Regions from separate parts of the Lottiidibacillus patelloidae genome, predicted to be linked through region 2. Evidence: riboswitches for the same ligand, from Rfam matches in the RefSeq annotation. Region 2 holds a riboswitch; each other region holds the start of a gene.
The links. A riboswitch is a leader RNA that binds a small molecule or an ion and turns the genes downstream of it on or off. The one in region 2 is predicted to bind cyclic di-GMP.
Positions count from the first base shown of each region.

Region 1: it holds a riboswitch for cyclic di-GMP, as region 2 does, so the genes downstream of both, CIB95_RS12045 (S8 family peptidase) here and CIB95_RS10545 (HD-GYP domain-containing protein) in region 2, are expected to answer to the same signal.
Region 3: it holds a riboswitch for cyclic di-GMP, as region 2 does, so the genes downstream of both, CIB95_RS09185 (hypothetical protein) here and CIB95_RS10545 (HD-GYP domain-containing protein) in region 2, are expected to answer to the same signal.
Region 4: it holds a riboswitch for cyclic di-GMP, as region 2 does, so the genes downstream of both, CIB95_RS05785 (type II secretion system protein) here and CIB95_RS10545 (HD-GYP domain-containing protein) in region 2, are expected to answer to the same signal.

Region 1 is NZ_NPIA01000006.1:156,760-160,515, reverse strand. Features, by position in the region: gene CIB95_RS12045 (S8 family peptidase) at 1-1,498, opposite strand, end outside; cyclic di-GMP riboswitch class I at 1,635-1,708, opposite strand; gene CIB95_RS16245 (hypothetical protein) at 1,949-2,107, opposite strand; gene CIB95_RS12040 (DUF2269 family protein) at 2,261-2,698, shown strand; gene CIB95_RS12035 (YjcZ family sporulation protein) at 2,737-2,838, opposite strand; gene CIB95_RS12030 (efflux RND transporter permease subunit) at 2,987-3,756, opposite strand, start outside.
Region 2 is NZ_NPIA01000005.1:106,135-109,890, reverse strand. Features, by position in the region: gene CIB95_RS10550 (class I SAM-dependent rRNA methyltransferase) at 1-499, opposite strand, end outside; gene CIB95_RS10545 (HD-GYP domain-containing protein) at 628-1,224, opposite strand; cyclic di-GMP riboswitch class II at 1,241-1,325, opposite strand; cyclic di-GMP riboswitch class II at 1,358-1,442, opposite strand; gene CIB95_RS10540 (nucleotide sugar dehydrogenase) at 1,789-3,063, shown strand; gene CIB95_RS10535 (WecB/TagA/CpsF family glycosyltransferase) at 3,094-3,756, shown strand, end outside.
Region 3 is NZ_NPIA01000004.1:130,803-134,558, forward strand. Features, by position in the region: gene CIB95_RS09175 (protein adenylyltransferase SelO) at 1-381, shown strand, start outside; gene CIB95_RS09180 (EAL domain-containing protein) at 577-1,575, shown strand; cyclic di-GMP riboswitch class I at 1,810-1,895, shown strand; gene CIB95_RS09185 (hypothetical protein) at 1,962-2,657, shown strand; gene CIB95_RS09190 (HD-GYP domain-containing protein) at 2,747-3,658, shown strand.
Region 4 is NZ_NPIA01000002.1:337,275-341,030, reverse strand. Features, by position in the region: gene CIB95_RS05795 (type IV pilus twitching motility protein PilT) at 1-519, shown strand, start outside; gene CIB95_RS05790 (type II secretion system F family protein) at 520-1,728, shown strand; cyclic di-GMP riboswitch class II at 1,831-1,914, shown strand; gene CIB95_RS05785 (type II secretion system protein) at 1,932-2,543, shown strand; gene CIB95_RS05780 (prepilin peptidase) at 2,620-3,384, shown strand; gene pilM (type IV pilus biogenesis protein PilM) at 3,397-3,756, shown strand, end outside.

The DNA of each region.
Region 1 (3,756 bases), on a different contig from region 2:
CATTCCCCCAAATCATTGGTGAGAACGTGAAATTCATATTTGCACTAGGAATCGAACTTGTTTGATAATTAACTGCGTAGTAAACTGCTGCATCAGCATTTACAATTCCGTAATCTCCACTACTGTAAGCTCGATAACTATGGTGAACGTTATCAATATCTAAATTATCTTTTTGTTCTTTACTTAATTGGCGTAAGAAGCGGTCTTTAAATTCTAAATAATCTCTTCCCGTAGCTTGTAAGATCCACTTAATTTGATTAGGTGTTAAGTCTGGATTCGCTTCAAGCATCAAAGCAACGACACCAGATACTACTGGAGCAGCCATCGATGTACCACCCATTTTAAAGTAAGCGCCATCAACTACATTTTCAGGTTTAACATTTCTGTTATTGCCATATGGCATATAGGCAACGATGTTCGTTCCTGGTGCCATTACTTCTGGTTTAGATACCCCTGACATTGTTACACCTTTACTTGACCAAGGTTTTTGGAAATCGTCACCTAAGTATTCTGTTCCATTATCATCAACTGCCCCTACAGTGATTACAAATGGATCATTCGCTGGTGCAGAACAAGTTGAGCAAGAGTCATAACCATTGTTTCCAGACGAAGTAACAACTACTACTCCAGATGCCCATAATAATTCAACAGCTGCTGCCGTTGCGCTTTCTGTATACCTTGACTTTGTACCAACTGTTGAAGAGATATTAACTACACGAATGTTATAATCTTGTCTATTTTCAAAAATCCATTGTAGCGCATCTACTAAATCAGCTTCTGTTGACATTCCATTTGCATTACTATATTTAACACTTAAAATATTTGCTCCCGGAGCAATACCTACGTATTTTCCGTTACTTGCTGTTCCGTCACCTGCTATTATTGAAGCAACGTGAGTACCATGGCCGAATTCATCTTGAACATTACTATTTAGGGTAACACGCCCAATTAAGCGCTCGCCGAAGTCATTCCTCTCCGATTGTGAAACCCCACTATCTACAACTGCAACCGTGACACCTTTTCCTGTAATCCCTCTTGCCCAAGCACCTTCTACTTGAACAGCAGAGTTATATGTGTTTTGAATGGCAGCAACATCAGAACTATTTGTAACATCAAATCCTGTAGAAACAATTTTACTATCTTCATTAATTACTAACACACCTTCATGTGCTGCTAACTCATCTAATAAGCTAACTTTAATTTCCGCTGAAAACGTATTAATGAATTCCCATTCAGACTTAATTGTTGCACCTAATAATTTTGCAGTTTCTAATACCCCAGTAGAACCTGGCTTTTTAGAGACGATAACATTGACTGTTCCCTCTCTATTCGTATTTAGAAGATCTACTAAATTAGGATGAATTTTGCTAGTTTCTAAGTTATCTTGCTGTTTAACTTGACCTAATGGTAATACAGAACTAGCTTGTCCACTGTGTACACTCACTAAAATCATACTTGCACATGCTGCTAAACCAAGTAATGCTTTAATTTTTTTCACAAAAAAATCTCCCTTCTTCCATAAGAAAAAACATCAAGCGACACAAAAAAAATAGACTAATGACTAGGTGGTCAACAGTCCATGCGCATGATGTAATTTTTCTTAGAAGTTAGGAGACTAATTAAACCCTAATCATTTCGAAAGCTGGCTGGCAGTGAAGCCCCTATAGCTTTGCGTCACTAGATTTCTCTAGCTTTGCCTTTCTCGATGATTTGGAATTTTTCCTTATGTAGTATTATTTTTCCAATAATTATACTATAGTACATAGCTACTAGCATGTCTACTATTTTTCTATAACTTTCGTTCGACAAAATACTAGTTTTTGTAAAATTACTAGTTACAAAGGTCTTAACCCTATTATTCTTAAGAATATTATTAAAAAAATCTTAAATTTAACCTAATATAATAGAGAAGGATGCACACTTATCATGAAGTGACATCCTTCCGAAATTATTCAGCGTTTAATTGTTGAGGATCACGCAAGTCATATGCATCTGGATTACTGTCATTTTCATGTCTTGCTAAAATTTGTGGCGGCATTCCTTTTTCGACAATGAGGTCTTTATCGGTCATAACCTCATCATGTTCAATTTTTTTCTTTTCATTCATTAGCTTTGCACCTCCATTAATAAAATGTGCTTTTTAAAGATTTTCATGCATTTTTATGTATAATCGCTACGCCAGTTTAATAAATATTAGTAGTTTAATCTTCTTTTGAATCTCCTCAACTTTATTTTAGGAGGGATAATTATTCTTTACAAAATGTTATTATCTATTCATATCTTATCTGCAATTGCAGGAATTGGAGCTACGTTTCTTTTCCCATTCATTCTTGCGTTACCTAAAAAAGTAAGCGAATTAACCCTTGCTTTACGTCTCATTCAAAAAGGAGCTAACTATCCTAAATTCGGCTCTATATTGTTACTTCTAACAGGTTTAGGAATGGGAGCATTAAATACTGACCTTTTTCTTAAGGGTTGGTATATTACAGCTATCGTTTTACTATTAGCCGCCGTTCTCATTTATGTAATTAAAATTTTACCTGGAATACAAAACGCATTAAATGTAGTGTGCGAAGTAAAAAGCGAGGAAATTCCTGAAACGTACTGGACTATAAAAAAAGGATTGAAACCTTTAATGATTACAGCATCAACAATTGACGTCTTTATTATCATCTTAATGATTTGGAAACCATTATAAGGAAAAACGCCCACAATTTATGGGCGTTTTTTTATCTATTAGTAGCCTTTTACAAAGCCGCCAGCACCGACAATAATTAACAAGATAAATAAAACAACGATTAGCGCGAAGCCACCGCCATATCCGAATCCGCCAGACATAATATCAACTCCTATAAATCATTTAAGGAATTTTTCGTCCTTATACAGTCACTATATGCCCTGATTTCACGAGTGATTGGACGTTTGTACCATATAAAAAAGCGAGACAAATAAATTCCTCATTTGCTCGCCTTACTTTTCATGTATTTTATGCTTGTTTTTTCTTAAGTCTTATTTTCTTCGTCCCGTTTGCAACATCTTCAAAAAGCATATAAACTCCTGGAATTAAAATGAGTGTAATCATTGTTGCGAATAATAAACCGGCAATGATCGCAATTGCCATTGGCGCTTGGTAGTTACTTGCATTTCCAGTCGCTAATGCAAGTGGCAGCATTCCGAACACCGTCGTTAAAGTTGTCATAAAAATTGGACGTGTTCGATTAATTCCAGCTTCAAGTAATGCTTCAGGTACTTTCTTTCCTTCTTGACGTAACTGTTTTGTGCGGTCAATAAGTAAGATTGCATTATTTAAGACGATACCAATTAACATGACAACGCCCATTCCTGTCATGACACTTAATTCTTGTTGTGTAATAAATAAACCAATAATTACTCCAACAATCGTCATCGGAATGACAGACATAATTACAAATGGATGTTTTATACTATTAAACTGAATAGCCATCACGACATATACAAGGAAAATAGCGATCGCTAAGATCATAACCATTTCTTTTACTCTTTCCATTTGTGTTTCTAAACCACCTGCTAGAGAGATAAAATAACCCGCAGGAACATCAATCTCCTTAATAGCATTTTGCACATCTAAGTTTACAGACGCTAAATCTTTTCCATCTAATTGAGCCCCGACTTTCACAATTCGATTTCCGTCAATGTGCTCAATCTCAACTGGTGCTTCATAAGGTTCTAGTTTTACATAGTCTCCAATTTTCCTAATGCCAATCGGCGTTATAAATT
Region 2 (3,756 bases):
ATTTCCCACCTGAGTTGAATCGCTTCTTTTGATATATCCCTTGATATTGTCCTAGTTTTGTTAGTGCGGTATATACATACTCTTTATACTTATATATGCCTTCACTGTACCAGTTAACTAAATAAAAGCCATCATAATAATCAATAGTGAAACCACCAATTCCATCTCCCTCAGCATTAAAGAGACGAAATGCTGTTGTATCTTCACTATTAAATAACACTTTACGATTTTCAGCCGCATCTTTTATTTTTTTTTCAAAAAAAGCTTGGTTAATAATTTCATTCCTATTATTTGTTAAAACCCAGCCATACCCTTTGTTTTGCTTTCCTAAGTAACCTTTTCCTAAAAAAGAATTGTCTTCAGCTATCAGTTTAAAAAGCTGCCCTTCCTTTTGTAAGGTATTTACATTACTAATAGCATCTTTTGTTATAAGTGGATACCCACTTTTGTACATTTTTTCATATTTAGGTTTCACTTTTAACGTTACTTCTACTTCCATTCTCGCCATCCTTCATCGTTCTATTGTTTGATTTCATTTTGGCATAAAAAGCAAATAAAATAAAATAATGTAATTAAAATAGTGCAAAGATCTATGTGTCTGAAATAGACTCTCTATCTCTGATATTCTTACTGTACTTGTACAAAGCTTTGAAATTTTGTCACTAACTCTTGATCGTAAAAGTGTTTGCACGCACTTAGTTCTTCTAAGGCTAGCTCGACCGAAATCGCCTTAGCATATGCGCGCTTTGCTGTCATTGCTTCAAAACTATCAACAATTCGTATCATTCTTACATTCATACTAATGTCATAATTTTTGAGCCCTGCAATATAGCCTGATCCATCTATATTTTCATGATGATGCAAAATCATTGAATAATCAACGTCATCAATTTCGAGTTCTTTAACGATCAAGTCACTATATAATGCATGTTTTTTTAATTCTTCCCACTCTAATTCGCTTAGTTTTCCTTGCTTCTGTAAAAGGTTACTATTTATGAATATCTTACCTATATCGTGTATTAGTGCGGAATTTTTTATTATTTTACGTTTTTCAATTTCTATATTTATACTCTTTGCGAAGTCATCTAATATATTTGCCACTCTCACAGAATGGAAGTATGTTGCTTCATCATGCATTCGTAACTTTTCTAGTAAAAAAGGAATTTTATATTCATTTTTTGTTAATGCACTTTCACTTCTTAACTGTTGAAGTAATTCATACAAATTAAGCCCTCCTATTATATAGAAGAGTCGGTTGCGCTACTTACTCAAGATAGCTTAAGCGCCCAAGTATATCGCCATCTGTCATAGTATCTCTTTTAACTAAATTATTAAACTATTTCAAAAAAAAATGACTCTAAAGCAGAGTCGGTTGCGCCACTTACTCAAGATAGCAAGGCGCCCAATTTATGTCGCTATCTGTCAAAGTATCTCTTATAAATTATAATCATCATTTTTTTACCTTTAAATAATATACCACAGAAGCTGCTACTTTTCCTTATGTTTAAAAATATTGTCGAATTTTGCAGAAGGATATTTGTTTAGCCCTACGGAACTAATTTTAGAACTGATAACGAATAGTATTGATTAAATATTAATTGATATTATTTTATTAATTTATAATTTTCTATTACAATCAATTATTAAGTAACTTCTTTTAATGGTATTTTCATTATCATATGCTTATACTATAAGAAGGTATTTTTAGGTTTCATATTTATGATTTTCATTAAACAATCTATTAAATTTTTTATATATCTAATTGATCACTGAAGGGAAGAATTTTTTATGTTTAATAAAGTATGTGTTGTTGGATTAGGATATATCGGATTACCAACTGCAGTAATGTTTGCTAATCATGGAGTTAAAGTACATGGGGTCGATATAAATGAGCGTACTGTTAAGCTTATTAGTAATAAACAACTTCATATTGAAGAAGAAGGATTGCAAGAAAAGTTAATTACAGCAATAGATACTGGCAATTTAACAGTATCGACTACACCAGAAGAGGCTGATGTATTTATAATTGCCGTTCCTTCACCAATACGTGATGATAAATCTGCTAACTTAGAATACGTCCGTTCTGCAACAAAAGCAATCGTTCCGTATGTAAAACCAAATAATCTTATCATTTTAGAATCCACTGTACCGCCAAGAACTGTTGAAGATGTGATGATCCCGGTTCTAGAAGAAACTGGTTATGTCATTGGTGAAGAGCTATTAATTTCTCACTCCCCAGAAAGAGTAATTCCTGGGAAAGTGTTTAAGGAATTAGTTCAAAATGACCGTATTGTTGGTGGAATTAATAAACGTTCTGCTGAAGCTACTAGAGACCTTTATAAAGTTTTTGTTGAAGGTGAAATTCATCTTACTGATGCAACTACTGCAGAAATGGTAAAGGTAATGGAAAACACTTATCGTGATATAAATATAGCTTTTGCCAACGAACTAGCTAAAATTAGCGAGAATGTCGGTGTTAACGTGTGGGAAGCCATTAAATTAGCAAATTATCACCCTCGTGTTAACATTCACTCTCCAGGCCCTGGTGTAGGTGGACATTGTATAGCTGTCGACCCTTGGTTTTTATATGAGTTACAACCAGATTTAGCTAAAATGATACATTTGGCAAGAACAACGAATGATAATATGCCAAAGTTCACAGCTGAGAAAGTTAAACAAACATTAGTTAATAAAGGCATTTCACATGGAAGAGTAGCTGTTTTTGGCCTAGCATTCAAAGGTAATATTGACGATATGAGAGAAAGTCCATCATTACAAGTTCTACAATATTTAGATGAGCAGGGCATTAATTATACAACGTATGACCCTCATATTACTGAAAATCAATTACCTACTCAAACGCAAAACTTACAAGAAGCTGTTTCTCATGCTGATATGATTTTAGTGTTAACGGACCATAATGAATTTAAAAATTTTGAGCCTGCTGAAGTAGCAGAAGCATTGCGCACAAAATTAATACTTGATACAAAAAATTGTTTGGACCATAAGAGATGGGAAGCTGCTGGGTTTGAAGTTTCATTACTTGGTAATGCTAAATCATAATATATAATACGAATTATTAAGGTGAGTGAAATGAAAGAAACTTATTTAGGTGTTAATGTATCAAACTTAACGTATTCTGCCCTAATTGAAGCTATTTTTGCTGATATAAATAAAAAGAAGAAATCAATGATTGTCGCGATCAACCCTGAAAAAGTTATGAAGGCTCAAGACGATCCTGAGCTAAAGAAACTTCTTAATCGTGCAGATTATCAAGTGCCAGATGGGATCGGTGTGGTGCTAGCTTCAAAGCTTAAAGGTGGAAAAATAAAGCAGCGTGTTACAGGAATTGATATGATGTTGAACTTATGTGAGGAAGCGGCGGAAAGAGGAAAGAAAGTTTTCCTTTATGGCGCAAAGCCTGGCATAGCTGAAGAAGCAAAACAAGAACTTATTAGAAAATATCCTAACCTCCAAGTTAGTGGAACTTTAGATGGTTATGAAAAAGATGAAACAAAAATCATTGAAACTATTAACGAGGGAAATCCTGATATTATCTTTGTCGCCCTTGGTAGTCCTCGGCAGGAGTATTGGATATTAGACCATCTTGATAAGATCTCACCTAGTATCTTTCAAGGAGTAGGCGGTTCATTCGATGTTATTTCTGGCAGAATTAACCGTGCTCCAGAAATCTTTATGAAATTTGGTTTAGAATGGCTTTATCGCCTCGTTAAAGAACCGTGGCGCTGGAAAAGA
Region 3 (3,756 bases), on a different contig from region 2:
CTTGGCATGATGGAGAAATATCATGCAGACTACACGAATACGTTTGTAGCGTTAACGCTTGATAAGGTAAAAGGAACGGATATGTTTGCAAGTGAAGCATTTATTTCCTGGAATAAGCGTTGGCAAGAAAGACTAGAGAGACAAGAAGAAACAATAGAGGATGCAAAAGAATTAATGAAAAAAAGTAATCCAGTTGTTATTCCTCGCAATCATAAAGTTGAAGAAGCATTAGAAGCAGCAGTGGAAAATAGGGATTACTCCGTTATCGAAAATTTATTAAAAGTATTGGTAAATCCTTATGAATACACGTTGGAAAGGGAAGATTATTGCAAACCGGCTGACCCTTCCGCCGGAAATTATCAAACATATTGTGGAACATAACTAGTGGAGAGCCTGTGCAAGGCTCTTTTTTATGTTTTATATTTGTTTGTAAAAAAGAGGAAGTACATAATTCTATTGTATTTCTTTTTTTTATGGTCTAATGAGTATAGAAAAAGAAGATTATAATTTTGAACCTATCTATAGATGGAAAGTTAGAAAAAAGACATAGATAGCGGTCAAGAGGAGAAAATTTATATGAATTGTAGCAGTTGTATCGTAATGGATGTGCTATTTGAAATAAAAATGGAGGGAGAAGCTAATCTTTCTCTCCTAAATGATGTTATCCTCCATTTAAATAGAGAACATGGAATTGTCAAATTTGATGATAATATTTTAACGATAAAAGAAGCATCTGTTAGAGAATTTGTTTATTTTTGTAATGACCATATGGAACCTGAAATGGTTTATTTTCGAATTGACAACGAAGACTGGAAACCTATTAAACAAATTAACGCTGTGATTGACGTCCAATGGATTGACGAAATTATTATTAAAGAATTAGTAACTTGCTATTATCAACCAATCGTCAATGGTAATGAAGAGATATATGCTTATGAACTTTTAGCTCGTTTTCAACACGAAGACGGTTCAACGTTATATCCAAACGAAGTCTTTGCAGCGGCAAAAGAGCGAGGTAGGCTTTATGCTTTAGACCGTCTATGTCGAATGAATGCTGTTAAGGCTGCAGCACGTATCGATAAAAAAGCTTTTATCAATTTCATCCCAACCTCCATTTATTCACCAGAGCATTGTTTAAAGTCAACAGTTGCATTAGCAAATAAATTAAATGTAGATCCGTCAGAACTTGTTTTTGAAGTAGTAGAAACGGAAAAAGTAAATGATATAGATCATCTGAAAAAAATATTAGCTTATTATAACGAAAAAGGGTTTAAATACGCGCTTGATGATGTTGGAGAAGGTTTTAGTACTACGGAAGTATTGGCTGACCTTAAGCCTCACTATATGAAGTTAGATAGGCAATATGTAAACGGAGTCGCAAATGATATAACAAAGCAAAAAAACGCACTGTCTTTTTTGGAGCACGCTTTAATGAACGGATCTACACCTTTGGCTGAAGGAATCGAAGTGAAAGAAGATTTTGAATGGTTACAAACAAAAGGATATCAACTTTTTCAAGGTTACTTATTTGGGAAACCATCTCCAACACCGATCAAGCATACGAAAAAAGTGTAAGGCACTCATTGCTCTACACTTTTTTGTGCAATCAGGGACCATAAATGAGATTCAATTTGACATACAATCTATTAATAACATTCTCTAAATATATATTAGCAATATATATTGGTATTTATCGACTAAATATGCCAATATTCGCAAATGAATATATGAAATTATTTAATAAAATAGTAGATTTAGGAAATAAGTAGGTCTATAATAGAATTATAATAGATTGAATTAATAGAATAAACTAAAAAAGGGCAACCTATTCGAAAGAATATGGACGCAAAACTAGAGGGGCTTCAGTAGTAATACTATGCCAGCCAGTTGCATCGATACCCTTTCGCAAAAGATGGGGTTATTTTTTTAGGAATTCAGTATAGTATAGGGGGATTATAAAGATGAAAAAGTTACTTGCATTATTCTTTTCTACAATTTTAATTTTCACAACATCTAGTCCTATCTTTGCATCTGAGAAAACTAACTATGACGAAGCGTTAGAAAAAATAGAAGAGACAAATCTTAAAATTGATGAGGAAATTGCAAAAGCAGTAGAAAAATCTGACGAGCTTCAAGCTAAGTATCTTTTAGAACTTCGAGAACTTGAAGAAGGTGAAGAAGTTGTAGAACTGAAAATTGAAAAAGAGGAAGTTACTGCAGAGTATGTTTCTACTAAAGATCAACAAAAGAAGGAAAAGTTAAAAGAGAAATTAGCTAAAATAGATGAGAAATTAAAAAAAGAAGAAGATAAAATTGATAAAAAGATTGAAGAGCTTAACACGGAACTAAACGAACTTACAACACAGTTAATGGCGGAAGCTGATGAAGAAGATAAAAAGAAAATCATAGAAAAAATAGAAAAAATAGAGGAAAAGTTTAATAAGAAATATGAAAAGTCAAAAGAACTTACAGAAAAGTATACAGAAGAGCTTGACAAAATAATTTCTGATGTCTTCAATAAAACATTAGAAATGTCGGCTAAAACAATCGAAGAGGCAGCAGAATTAGGTGTTATTGCCGAATGTAGCTGGAAACTAGTACGTTTTGCTGATCGTGAGGCGTGGATCGATCCTCTCCGTGTTATCGGAATAAAGTAATATTATTTTTAGTCATCATGTTAAATTAAAAAAGAGTTCATTTTTTCGGACTCTTTTTTCCATTTCATGTATTCTTTGAGGTGAATACTATGCAAGGATTTAAATTAGGTAAAAAGGGAACATACATAGAAAAAGTTAAATTTGATACTAATGAGATAAGCTTGCTTTCTCGTGGAGATGGAGTAGAGATAATGACCCATTCCATAAAGAAGGATAAGCTTTTTTATGCATTTCCTTCTGAAAATGCAAACGTGCTAGAGTTCTTTTATGTGCTTAGTGGGGAAATCCTTTGTGAAATTGATGATAGTAAGGTGACAATCGGGCCAGAGGAGTATTTTAAAATTCAAAATATACCTGAACCAATCCATTTTAAGGCTCTATCAGACGTTCATTTACTATGGGTTAGCTCTGAACCAACCTTTGGACAAATGAGCAATGAAATTTCTTCACTTATGGAAATTGTAAAAGAAGTGGAGAAGAAGGATTGCTATACAGTTATGCACAGTGATCGAGTTGCTAATTACGCAATAAAAATTGCAAAGAAAATGAAGTGCAATAAGGAGCAGTTAGAAAGACTCAGTTTATCTGCATGTTTACATGACATCGGTAAAATTAATGTTCCTGAAAATATCTTGAATAAACCAGGCAAGTTAACAAAAGAAGAATTTGAGATTATAAAGAAACACCCATCTGATGGAGCGGATATGTTAATAGGTACAAATTATAAAGAACTTGCTCCGATCATTGAACAGCACCATGAACGTTTGGATGGAAGTGGCTATCCTAAAGGTTTAAAAGGTGAAGAGATTTTATTAGAAGCTAAAATAATAGCAGTATGTGATACATTTGATGCAATGACTGAAGACCGTTCTTATCGCAAAGCATTTAATGCGGAATTTGCTATAAATGAAATAAAAAGCCTCATTGGCATTCACTTTGAAAGAGAAATCGTAGAAGAATTTGAAAAAGTTTTAAAAGAAGATGGATATATAGAGGTATAAATGTAAGGGATACTATCATGTGAAAATGACAGTATCTTTTTCTGTTATAACGGGCTAATTTCAAAGAAAAAAATTTATCACTGTGTATCCATGTTAAA
Region 4 (3,756 bases), on a different contig from region 2:
ATTAATCAACGAGAAGTTGGGGCAGATACACAAAGTTTTAATAACGCATTACGTGCCGCATTAAGACAAGATCCTGATGTCATTCTCGTCGGAGAAATGCGTGATTTAGATACAATTTCAATTGCAATAACTGCAGCGGAAACAGGTCACTTAGTCTTTGGTACGTTACATACGCAAAATGCGCCATCTACCGTTGACCGAATTATTGATGTATTCCCATCAAGTCAACAAGAACAAGTCCGTGTCCAATTGGCATCAGTTCTAGTTGGAGTCATTTCACAACGACTTTTCCCAACAGTGGACAAAACTGGACGAAGAGCTGCAACGGAAATTTTAGTTAATAATTCCGCAGTAGCTAACTTAATTCGAAATGAGAAAATTCACCAAATCGTAAACGTCATGCAAACGTCAAAAGCGACGGGCATGCATACGCTTGATATGGATATACAACGTTTAATAGATACTGGACAAGTTGCCGCTGAAATAGCTGAGCCGTTTTTATCTGAGGGGGCAAAGTAGATGCCGCACTTTAAATATGAAGGCCGTGATATAAAAGGCGGCAAAAAATCTGGTAAATTAGAAAGTGACTCGAAAAGAGAGGCACTAGTTAGCTTAAAGGAAAAAGGAATTCGCGTACTTAAAATTGAAGAAGTAGAGCTTAATTGGTGGGAAAAAGATATATATATTGGAAACCCGGTCAAGATGCAAGATTTTGTAGTTTTTTTAAGGCAGTTTGCCACGCTTCTAAAAGCAGGTGTTACGGTCGTTAAATCTACAAACATTCTTGCACACCAATCTACGAGTAAACCGTTTCGTAAAGCTCTATTTGCCATTGAAGAAGATTTACGTACAGGAATTTCTTTTTCCGAAGCTTGCGGAAAACATAGTAAAATCTTCCCGTCATTATTTACGAACATGGTTAAAGTGGGAGAAGCTGGTGGTAACTTAGATGATACACTGGAAAACTTGGCAGACTATTACGAAAAACAAGAATCAACCCGTGCAAAAGTAAAAACTGCACTCGTTTACCCAGCGTCTATCGGTATTTTTGCCTCAGGAGTTATCATTTTCTTACTTGTTTCCGTCGTACCGACATTTGTTGGCATGTTTTCTGACTTCGGAGCTGAACTTCCATTTATCACGCGTTTCGTTATGGGAGCAAGTGAATGGATGCAAAGCTTTTGGTGGTTAATCATCGTTGTCATTATCGCTATCATTATATCTCTCAAATATTTACGTAGTAATAATAAATCAAGATATTATATGGACTTAATTGCTTTAAAAATACCATTATTCGGAACGATATTACAAAAGGCAGCAATTGCTAGATTAACGAGAACTTTAAGCTCATTAGTTGGTAACTCAGTTCCGATCCTACAAGCAATATCCATCGTCGAAAAAATCATTGGCAATGAAATAATGGCTAAAGTTTTACGCGAATCACGCATCTCTTTGGAAGGGGGAAACTCCTTCACAGAACCATTGGAAAAACATTGGGCTTTCCCGAAATTAGTAACGCAAATGATCGCTATTGGTGAGACGTCTGGTGCATTAGATACTATGCTCGGAAAAGTTGCAGACTTTTACGAAACGGAAGTAGAAAACGCAACGGATAAATTAAAAGCTATGATTGAGCCAATTATGATCGTCAGTTTAGCTTTAATCGTTGGTGGAATTGTCCTTGCCATTGTCGTTCCAATGTTCACAATTTTCGACCATGTCGGCTAGGAAATTTGAACTAAATCTATCAAATTGTCGAATTTGGTAAATTATTCTGAAATGTAAAATTTTTGCTAGTTTTTTGTAGAAATATACTATATAATAAGATTAATCATTGGCGGAAGTGATGAAAATCTATCTTTATGTGGGCACTTTGATAGATTGGAACGAGTAGTGCAACCGGCCAATATATAAAAAAGGGGGAAACACAAATGAAGAAATTATTAAACAATGAGAAAGGTTTCACACTAATTGAGTTACTAGCTGTAATCGTAATTCTAGGAATTATCGCTGCAATCGCAGTACCAAGTATTTCAGGAATTATTGATAATACCAAGAAGGATGCTCACTTAGCTAATGCAGAAAGTATGATCGATGCAGCTAAATATGCTGTAGCTTCTGAAAATGATGTCTTACCGACTGGACACTTAGACAAAGTATATTTTTCACTAACTTGGTTGGAGGAAAATGGTTATGTTGAAACTTTAGAAGACCCAGATGGAGGGGTATACGCTAAAGAAGCTTCTGCAGATGTAGTAAATCCAGTAGCTGCAGATGGCACCAAACGCTCTACAAAACCTGCAACGGGTTCATATGTTTTAATTGAAAAAGTAGAAGTTTCTGGTAAGGCACCAAAATATAACTACTATGTGTATCTAAATGGGTCTCAACGCACTTTAATATCTATAGCTGATGCTACTGCTACTGATGATATTTCCACTTTTTATGATGAAGAAACACAAAATGGTCCTGTTTTAGAGTCGAAGTTATCTCGTGACATGATTATTGAAAACCAAACTCCAGCTCCAGTTCCAGCTGGTTAATTAAATTGCAAATATAAAAATATAGAATGAGGATAACCCCCGGGTTATCCTTATTCTATATTAGGAGGTGCATCCAATGGATTTTTTCATAATCTTTTATTCTTTCATCTTAGGTCTTTTAATAGGTTCGTTCCTTAATGTTGTCGGATTACGCGTGCCTTTAGGCAAATCGATCGTTAAACCACGTTCTGCTTGTACGACGTGTAAACGTACATTAACAGCAACTGACTTAATTCCTGTAATTTCTTTTTTGTTTTTTGGAGGAAAATGTAAAACGTGTGGCGAAAAGATAAGTATAATGTATCCTACTGTCGAATTATTGACTGGGTTACTTTATGCCTACGCTGCATATAGCATTGGAATTGAATGGGAGCTTTTAGCTGCATTTCTATTAATATCTTTAGGAATGGTAATTATTGTAACAGATATTTCATATATGCTAATTCCAAATAAAATTTTGTTATTTTTTGCAATAGTTATAATTCCTATTCGTGTATTATCACCTCTTACCCCTTGGTGGGATGCCATTGTTGGGGCAATAGTTGGTTTTGTTCTTCTTTACTTCGTTGCGGTTGTTAGTAAAGGTGGAATGGGCGGAGGAGATGTTAAGCTATTTGCCGTGTTAGGCTTATTTTTAGGTTTAAAGGGTGTTTTATTAACGTTTTTCTTATCGACATTTATCGGCGCGGTTTTCGGCATCATAGGACTAATTTCTGGTAAAATTAAACGTAAACAAGCAATTCCTTTTGGACCATACATAATAGTTGCATCATTAATTGCTTATTTTTTCGGAGAGCAAATGATTATGTGGTACATCGAACAGTTTTTCTCAAAAGGATAGGAAGTGAAAATAGTGGGTTTTGATTTAAGTTTTAAGCCGAAAAGAAAAGTTAACATTGTCATCAAGGACCATGTTATTCGTTATTTAGAGTTAAAAAATAATGGAAAAGAAATAGTAGTAAAAGATTGTAAGGAAAGATATTTGCCAGATGGCGTTATTAAAGAAGGTAAGATTCAAAACAGAGAAAAACTAACTTTTATTCTGGCAGAATGTGTAGAAGAATGGAAGATTAAAAATCGTGAAGTGCAGTTTATCGTTCCAGATCAAATTATCGTTATCAGGCGTGTTCAAGTTCCTGGTGATTTACTAGAAGACGAAATTCAATCACATTTGTTTTTAGAATTAGGTGCTAGTATTCATTTACCATTTGAG